2 regions of the Rhizobium sp. PAMB 3174 genome follow, and region 1 is predicted to be linked to the other one. Evidence: riboswitches for the same ligand, from Rfam matches in the RefSeq annotation. Region 1 holds a riboswitch; the other holds the start of a gene.

The links. A riboswitch is a leader RNA that binds a small molecule or an ion and turns the genes downstream of it on or off. The one in region 1 is predicted to bind thiamine pyrophosphate.
Region 2: another riboswitch for thiamine pyrophosphate. It lies ahead of thiB (thiamine ABC transporter substrate binding subunit); the one in region 1 lies ahead of thiC (phosphomethylpyrimidine synthase ThiC).

What each region holds. Positions count from the first base shown of each region.
Region 1 is NZ_CM128608.1:3,479,905-3,484,111, reverse strand. Features, by position in the region: gene mmsB (3-hydroxyisobutyrate dehydrogenase) at 1-423, opposite strand, end outside; gene ACU5AY_RS16805 (LysR family transcriptional regulator) at 607-1,542, shown strand; gene ACU5AY_RS16800 (LamB/YcsF family protein) at 1,613-2,395, shown strand; TPP riboswitch at 2,456-2,578, shown strand; gene thiC (phosphomethylpyrimidine synthase ThiC) at 2,671-4,207, shown strand, end outside.
Region 2 is NZ_CM128608.1:3,816,907-3,821,113, forward strand. Features, by position in the region: gene ACU5AY_RS18235 (ABC-F family ATP-binding cassette domain-containing protein) at 1-1,011, opposite strand, end outside; gene ACU5AY_RS18240 (thiamine diphosphokinase) at 1,015-1,659, opposite strand; TPP riboswitch at 1,765-1,879, shown strand; gene thiB (thiamine ABC transporter substrate binding subunit) at 1,946-2,929, shown strand; gene thiP (thiamine/thiamine pyrophosphate ABC transporter permease) at 2,937-4,207, shown strand, end outside.

The DNA of each region.
Region 1 (4,207 bases):
GAACGCGGCTTTCGAACCGCCGACCATGAAGGTCAGCGTTCCGGCCGCAGCACCTGACGTTCCGCCGGACACCGGCGCATCGAGCGGCATCAGCCCGGCATTTTCAGCCATGCGATGCGCCTCCCGGGCACTGCCGACATCGATCGTCGAGCAATCGATGATCACGGCACCCTTGTCGGCGGCCGGTACGATTTCGCCGAAGACCTTGAGCGCGATCGGCCCGTTGGGCAGCATGGTGATGATGAAGTCCGCACCGGCTGCGGCCTTCGCGGCGCTGCCTGCGGGATGCATGCCTTCGGCCTTCGCATTCGCGAGCGCTTCGGGTACGGCATCGTAGACGTGAAGTTCATGGCCGGCCTTGGCGAGATTGATCGCCATCGGCAAGCCCATGTTGCCGAGCCCGACAAACGCTACTCTGGCCATTTGAAAGCCTCGTGCGTCATGGGTTCCTCCTCCCGTTCGCATTCCGGTTTGTGCTGTTTCACCGCCGCGGGGCTCCCATCCCGCCGTCCGTGCAGCACACTCCATATCGCAATTCATATATGCGATTGCTTCTGCAAGGCTACGGGCTTGATCGCCATACCATTGTGCGATTATGCTCATACCATGCTCTTTGATTGGGACGACTTACGCTATTTTCTCTCCGTTGCCCGCACCGGACGGCTTACTGCGGCCGCCGGCCGGATGGGGACGGATCACGCCACCGTAAGCCGTCGCGTACGCGCGCTGGAGGAAAAGCTGGGCGCCGCGCTCTTCACCCGCTCGCCGCGCGGATACACGCTCACCGACATCGGCGAGCGCCTGCTCAAGCACGCCGAGGACATCGAAAGCACGGCCGCCCACATCCAGAACGATATTGCCGGCGAGCGCTTTTCGTTGAGCGGCGCGGTGCGCATCGGCGCGCCCGACGGATTTGGAAGTTTCTTCCTGGCGCCCCGCATCGGCGAGCTTGCCGCGCGCAATCCCGAACTCGAACTGCAGATCGTGGCAATGCCGAGGGTCTTCAACCTGTCCAAGCGCGAGGCGGACATCGCCATCAGCCTGTCGCGGCCCGAGCGCGGTCGGCTCTTTTCCCGCAAGCTTGTGGATTACACGCTGCATCTCTACGCGTCGAAGGATTATCTGCGCCGCCACGGCCCGATCACCCGCAAGGAGGAATTCGTCCGCCATCTCCTGATCGGCTATATCCCCGAGCTGATCTACACGCCGGAGCTCGAATATCTCTACGCGGTCGGCGAAAATCTCTCGGCCCGGCTGTCGAGCACCAATCTCATCGCCCAGCTGAAGGCGACGGAGGCCGGGACGGGGCTCTGCATCCTGCCGGATTTCATTGCCGGCGACCTGCCGTCGCTGGTTCCCGTGCTGCCGGACGTGGTCGAGCTGAGGCGCACTTTCTGGCTGATCGCCCACGAGGATTCGCGCGAATCGGCCCGGGTGCAGACGGTCATCCAGTTCATTGCCGAACAGGTGGAGCAGTCGCACCGCGACTTTGTCAGGTCCTACAAACCATCCGCCACGACCGGTAACGTGGCAAGACGCTGATGCGAGTTGATTGCCGCCCCCGGATCGGCTTCAAATGCGGGAAGTTTTGGATTTGGAAGGAGTTTTCGGCATGGTCGCGACGGTGGATCTCAATTCGGACATGGGCGAAAGCTTCGGTGCCTATCGGATGGGCGACGATGAGGCGATGCTCGACATCGTCACCACGGCGAATGTCGCCTGCGGCTTCCATGCCGGCGATCCGATCGTCATGCGCGACACGATCCTCGCCGCCAAGGCGCGTGGTGTCGCCATCGGCGCGCATCCCTCCTTCATGGATCTCTACGGCTTCGGACGGCGGCGGATCGTCGGCGACAGCCCGGCCGATCTCGAAGCGCAGCTCATCTACCAGATCGCCGCGATCCAGGGCATGGCCCGCGCGCTCGGCTGGCCGATCACCCATGTGAAAACCCATGGCGCGCTCAACAACATGGCGGCGGAGGACGCGGATCTGGCGGCCATTTGCGTGCGCGCCGTCAAGGCGGTGGACCCTAGGCTGGTTTTCGTCTGCCTGCCCTATTCGGAAATGACGGCGGCGGCGGAAAAGGTCGGCCTGCCGGTGGTCTGCGAGGTCTTCGCCGACCGGACCTATACGCCCGAGGGACGCCTGACCTCCCGCAAGATGGAAGGCTCGGTGATCCACGACCCCAATCAAAGCGCCGATCACGTGCTCTCTATGGTGCGCGATGGCCAGATTGTGACGACGGCGGGCACGAAGCTGCCGGTCGAGGCAGCGACGGTCTGCGTGCATGGCGACACGCCGGGTGCGGTCGCGATGGCGCGGGCACTCCGCGAGGCGCTGACCGGTGAGGGCATCGCCATCCGGCCCTTCGCCATGCCGGTCGCGCAAATCTGACATTTCGCGCCGCCGGCACCAAGCCTCTTGACGCCGGCCGGCTTTCGCTCCTACCCTTGGCGCATTCACCAGGGGGGTCCCGCAAGGGGCTGAGATTCTGCTGGGCTTTCTTGAAAGCAGCGCAGTGACCCGTTGAACCTGATCCAGTTCATACTGGCGTAGGGACGGTGCTAGCGCTGCAGATGCGACGAAACCCGAAATCCGGGACGTCGCGGGCGTCTTACCATCATTCCGGCTTCGAACTGGGTCTCCAACTTGAAACATTGGAGCCTCAAATGAACATTGCCGCCAAGAATATTACCCCCGACATCACCAAGGGACCGTTGCCCGCTTCCACCAAGGTCTACAAGCCGGGCGAAATCCATCCGCATATCCGTGTGCCGATGCGCGAGATCGCTGTTCATCCGACCGCTGGCGAGCCGCCGGTCACGGTCTATGATTCCTCCGGGCCCTATACGGACCCGGCGCAATCGATCGATATCGAAAAGGGCCTGCCGCGCCTGCGCGCCGACTGGGTGGCCGCCCGCGGCGACACGGAGGAATACGAAGGCCGCGTCGTCAAGCCGGAGGATAACGGCTTTGCCACCGGCGAACGCCTGACGCCGGAATTCCCCAACCTGCAGACGCCGCGCCGGGCCAAGGAGGGCAAGGCCGTCACCCAGATCGCCTACGCCCGCGCCGGCATCGTCACGCCCGAGATGGAGTTCATCGCCATCCGCGAAAATCTCGGCCGCAAGGCGCTGAAGCAAAAGCTTGTCCGCGATGGCGAGAGCTTCGGTGCGGCGATCCCGGATTTCGTCACGGCGGAATTCGTCCGCGAGGAAGTCGCCCGCGGCCGCGCCGTCATTCCCTCCAACATCAACCATCCGGAAGCCGAGCCGATGATCATCGGCCGGAACTTCCTGGTGAAGATCAACGCCAATATCGGCAATTCCGCCGTCACCTCGTCCATGGCCGAAGAGGTCGAGAAGATGGTCTGGGCGACCCGCTGGGGCGCCGACACCGTCATGGACCTGTCGACCGGGCGCAACATCCACAACATCCGCGAATGGATCATCCGCAATTCGCCGGTGCCGATCGGCACGGTGCCGCTCTACCAGGCGCTCGAAAAGGTCGGCGGCATCGCCGAAGACCTGACCTGGGAGGTTTTCCGCGACACGCTGATCGAGCAGGCGGAGCAGGGCGTCGACTATTTCACCATCCATGCCGGCGTCCGGCTCTCCTATATCCCGCTCACCATCAACCGTGTCACCGGCATCGTGTCGCGCGGCGGCTCGATCATGGCCAAGTGGTGTCTGCATCATCACAGGGAGAGCTTCCTCTACGAGCATTTCGAGGAGATCTGCGACATCTGCCGCGCCTATGACGTGTCATTCTCGCTCGGCGACGGCCTGCGTCCCGGCTCGATTGCGGACGCCAACGACGCCGCGCAGTTTGCCGAACTGGAGACGCTCGGCGAACTGACGCAGATCGCCTGGGCAAAGGATTGCCAGGTCATGATTGAAGGCCCCGGCCATGTGCCGATGCACAAGATCAAGGAGAACATGGACAAGCAGCTCGCCGTATGCGGCGAGGCGCCGTTCTATACGCTCGGGCCGCTGACGACCGACATCGCGCCCGGCTACGATCACATCACCTCGGGCATCGGGGCGGCGATGATCGGCTGGTTCGGCACGGCGATGCTCTGCTACGTCACGCCGAAGGAGCATCTGGGCTTGCCGGACCGCAACGACGTGAAGACGGGCGTCATCACCTACAAGATCGCCGCCCACGCCGCCGATCTCGCCAAGGGTCATCCGGCCGCGAAGATTC
Region 2 (4,207 bases), 340 kb from region 1:
GCCGCTGTCGGGCGCCAGTTGTCCGGTCAGCATCTTCAGCAACGTCGTCTTGCCGGCGCCGTTGGGGCCAACTAGGCCGATGCGGTCGCCGCGATGGACGCGGGTCGAAAACGGCTGAACGATCGTCCTGTCGCCGAAGCTCTTGGTGATCTTTTCCGCCTCGACGACGAGCTTGCCGGATTCACGCGCTTCCACCGCCGTTGCCTGCACCGTGCCCTGCGGGCCGCGATGCGAACGATGCTCGGCGCGCATGGCGTGCAGTTCGCCGAGCCTGCGGACGTTGCGCTTGCGTCGTGCGGTCACGCCGTAACGCAGCCAGTGTTCCTCGCGTTCGATGGCGCGGCCGAGCTTGTGCTGCTCGAGTTCTTCCTCTTCCAGCACCTTGTCGCGCCATTCCTCGAAGAAGGCGAAGCCCCGGTCGAGACGGCGCGAAGTGCCGCGATCGAGCCAGACGGTGGCGTTGGAGACCTTTTCGAGGAAGCGGCGGTCGTGCGAGATGACGACGAGCGCGCTGCGGCTCCCGTTCAGTTCGCCTTCCAGCCATTCGATGGTGGTGAGGTCCAGATGGTTGGTCGGCTCGTCCAGGAGCAGGATATCCGGCTCCGGCGCCATGACGCGGGCGAGCGCCGCGCGACGGGCTTCGCCGCCCGACAGCGTCGAAGGATGTTCCTCGCCGGTCAATCCGAGATGCGACAGCAGGTAGGTGACGCGGTAGGGATCATCGCCGGGGCCGAGGCCGGCCTCTGCATAGGCCTGCACGGTGGCGAAGTCGCCGAAATCGGGTGACTGCTCCAGATACCGGATGGTGGCGGACGGGTGACGGAAGACTTCGCCCGACTGTGCTTCGGCAAGGCCGGCGGCGATCTTCAGGAGCGTCGACTTGCCCGAACCGTTGCGGCCGACAAGGCAGATGCGATCGCCGGGCTCGACCTGCAGGCCGGCGCCATCGAGAAGCGGCGCGCCGCCGAAGCTCAAGTGAATGTCGTCGAGTTTGAGAATGGGGGGCGCCAAAGGTCAGGCTCCTGTCATGTCATAGGGGCGGGCGAGGAAAATGCCCCGGCCCGATTTGAGCGACAGGCGCACGGGGCCTTCCGCCACATTGGAAATCGTCCGCGTCGATCCGAACGGCAAGGCAAAGGCCTGCAGCGGATAGCGGACATTGGCAAGTGTCAGGCCGGACAGTGCCGTCAGTCCGAGCACGGAGAAGAGGCTGCCGCGCGGCAGATCGATTTCCCGGTCGCCCGGAAGCAGCGGATAGGCCTCCTCGATTCCCGACGTCAGCAGCACGTCGAGGCCGCTCTCGGCCAGGTGACTGGCGTGCAGCAGATGCATCAGCGCATGATCCGAGCGCTCGCCGCCCAGCGCGCCGGCAAGAACGAGTGCGGTCGCGCCGCGTTCGAGCGCCACCTGCACCGCGAGTTCGCCGTCGGTCGCCGCTTTCGCTGGCGGAAAATCACGGCGCTCCACGTCCGGCCAGTTCTTCTTCAGGCTCTCGGTGGAGGAATCGAAATCGCCGACCCAGAGCTCCGGCGTGATGCCGAGCGCACGGGCGTGTCGCATGCCGCCGTCGGCGGCAATGTAGCGCGCGCCGGCAGAGGCCGCCTCAAGCCGCGGGGTTACGGCAAGGTCGCCGCCGAGAAGAATGGTGAAGAGCGTCATGGGACAAGCGCAATAGCGCAAAATCGCCGGCAATGGAAAGGGAAACCGGCGGCGGCAATCGTCGAATTTCCTTGTCATAAAGCCGCCGGCACAGTAAATCTCGCGGCAGATCTAACGGGGTGCACCTTCCACGATGCTGGAATGGCGCTGAGAGGCCTGAGGCCAACCCGCAGAACCTGATCCGGCTAACACCGGCGGAGGGATTAGACGCATCTCATCAGCGCGCTATCCCAACATGTAAAACATAAGGAGGCGCCTGATGCGCAGACTGACGATTTCGCTCACCATGGCCGTTGCGGCCCTGTCATTCGTTCTGCCGGCATCTGCCGCGGACAAGGTGCTGACCGTCTACACCTACGAAAGCTTTATTGCCGACTGGGGCCCGGGTCCCAAGGTCAAGGAAGCCTTCGAGAAGACCTGCGCCTGCACAGTCAAATTCGTTGGTGTCGAGGACGGCGTTGCGCTGCTGACGCGGCTGAAGCTGGAGGGCGAAGGCACCAAGGCCGACGTCGTGCTCGGGCTCGACACGAACCTCATCGCCGAAGCGAAGTCGACCGGGCTTTTCGTGCCGGCGGAGGTGGACACGTCCAAGGTTTCGGTTCCGGGCGGTTTCTCCGACGACGTCTTCGTCCCCTATGACTACGGTCATTTTGCCGTCGTCTACGATACCAAGTCGATGGCCGAACCGCCGAAAAGCATGAAGGACCTGGTCGAGGGAGATCCGTCGCAGAAGATCGTCATCGAGGATCCGCGCACGTCGACGCCGGGCCTCGGCCTGCTTCTCTGGGTGAAGTCGATCTACGGCGACAAGGCGCCGGAGGCATGGGGCAAGCTCAAGGACCGCGTGCTGACGGTGACGCCGGGCTGGTCGGAAGCCTATAGCCTGTTTACCAAGGGCGAGGCGCCGATGGTGCTGTCCTACACCACGTCTCCGGCCTATCACATGATCGCCGAGAACGAGAACCGCTACCAGGCGGCAAGCTTCTCCGAAGGCCATTACATCCAGATCGAGGTTGCGGGTGTGACCAAGACGGCGGCCGACAAGGATCTCGCCCGGCAGTTCCTGACCTTCATGGTGAGCCCGACCTTCCAGGACATCATTCCGGAAACCAACTGGATGATGCCGGCAGCCCCGACTTCCGCGCCGCTTCCGGCCGCCTTCGACACGCTTGTCCATCCGGACAAAACCTTCCTGATGGACCCCGACACTGTCGAGAAGAACCGCAAGGCCTGGATCGACGAATGGCTGGCGGCGATGGCGGTCAACTGACGTTTCGATGCAGATTGCCGGCCGGGACAGACGAGGTGCGATCATCGGCGGGGCCATGGGCCTCGCCTGCCTCTCACTGTTCGTCGGCGTGGCGATCGGATCGCTCTTGAGCTACGGCGGATCGGGCCTGTCGATCTCGCCGCTTGGCGATCCCTATATCCGGCGCGTACTGATCTTCACGTTGTGGCAAGCTGGCCTCTCCACTGCGCTTTCCATCCTGTTCGCCATTCCCGTGGCACGCGCGCTCGCACGTCAAAGACAGTTTCCGGGCCGTGTCTGGGTGCTGCGGCTGATGGCCGTGCCGATGGGCCTGCCGGTGCTGATCGGCGCTCTGGGCCTGCTCGGTCTCTGGGGTCGGCAGGGCATGCTGAACAAGGCTCTCCTCGGTCTTGGCCTCGACAGTCCCGTAAACATCTACGGATTGTCAGGCATCCTGCTCGCCCATGTCTTCTTCAACATGCCGCTCGCCGTCCGCTATCTGGTGGCCGGTCTCGATCGCGTGCCGAACGAATACTGGCTCCTGTCGGCGCAGCTCGGCATGCGCTCCGGGAGCATTTTCCGCTTCGTCGAGTGGCCGGTCATGCGCCGGCACCTGCCCGGTGTCGCGGGGCTGATCTTCATGCTCTGCGCCACCTCCTTCACGCTGGTGCTGGTACTTGGTGGCGGTCCGGCGTTGACGACGGTTGAGGTGGCAATCTATCAGGCGCTGCGTTTCGATTTCGATCCCGGCCGCGCCGTCTCATTGGCCGTCATCCAGATCGTCATTACTGCTATTCTCCTGTCGCTGATGGCGTTCCTGCCGGTGCCGGAGGACCACGGAACGACGACCGGTCGAACTGCACGCCGGCCGGATGCCCGGCCGCCTGCTGCGAAGGCTGTCGACGGTGCGATCATTGCCGTCGCGACCGCTTTCGTACTGTCGCCGCTGGCCATGGTTGCGGCGGCCGGCATGCGTGCCGATCTCGCCAGGCTTGTGAGCGAACCCGTCTTCTGGCAGGCAACGGTGACCAGCCTGACGATCGCCTTCTTCTCCGGCTTGTTTGCGGTGCTTATCGGGATTGCGCTCGTGCGTGCGCAGCTGGAGACCGACGGCGGCGGAACGCTTGTCGCCAGAGCCTTCTCAACGGCGATCGGGTCTTCCTCGTCACTCGTCCTGCTGGTGCCGCCGGTCGTTCTTGGTACCGGCTGGTTTCTCGTCCTGCGGTCGGTGGGCGTCACCACGTCGGCGGCACCCTATCTCGTCCTCTTGATCAACACGGTGATGGCCTTGCCGTTCGT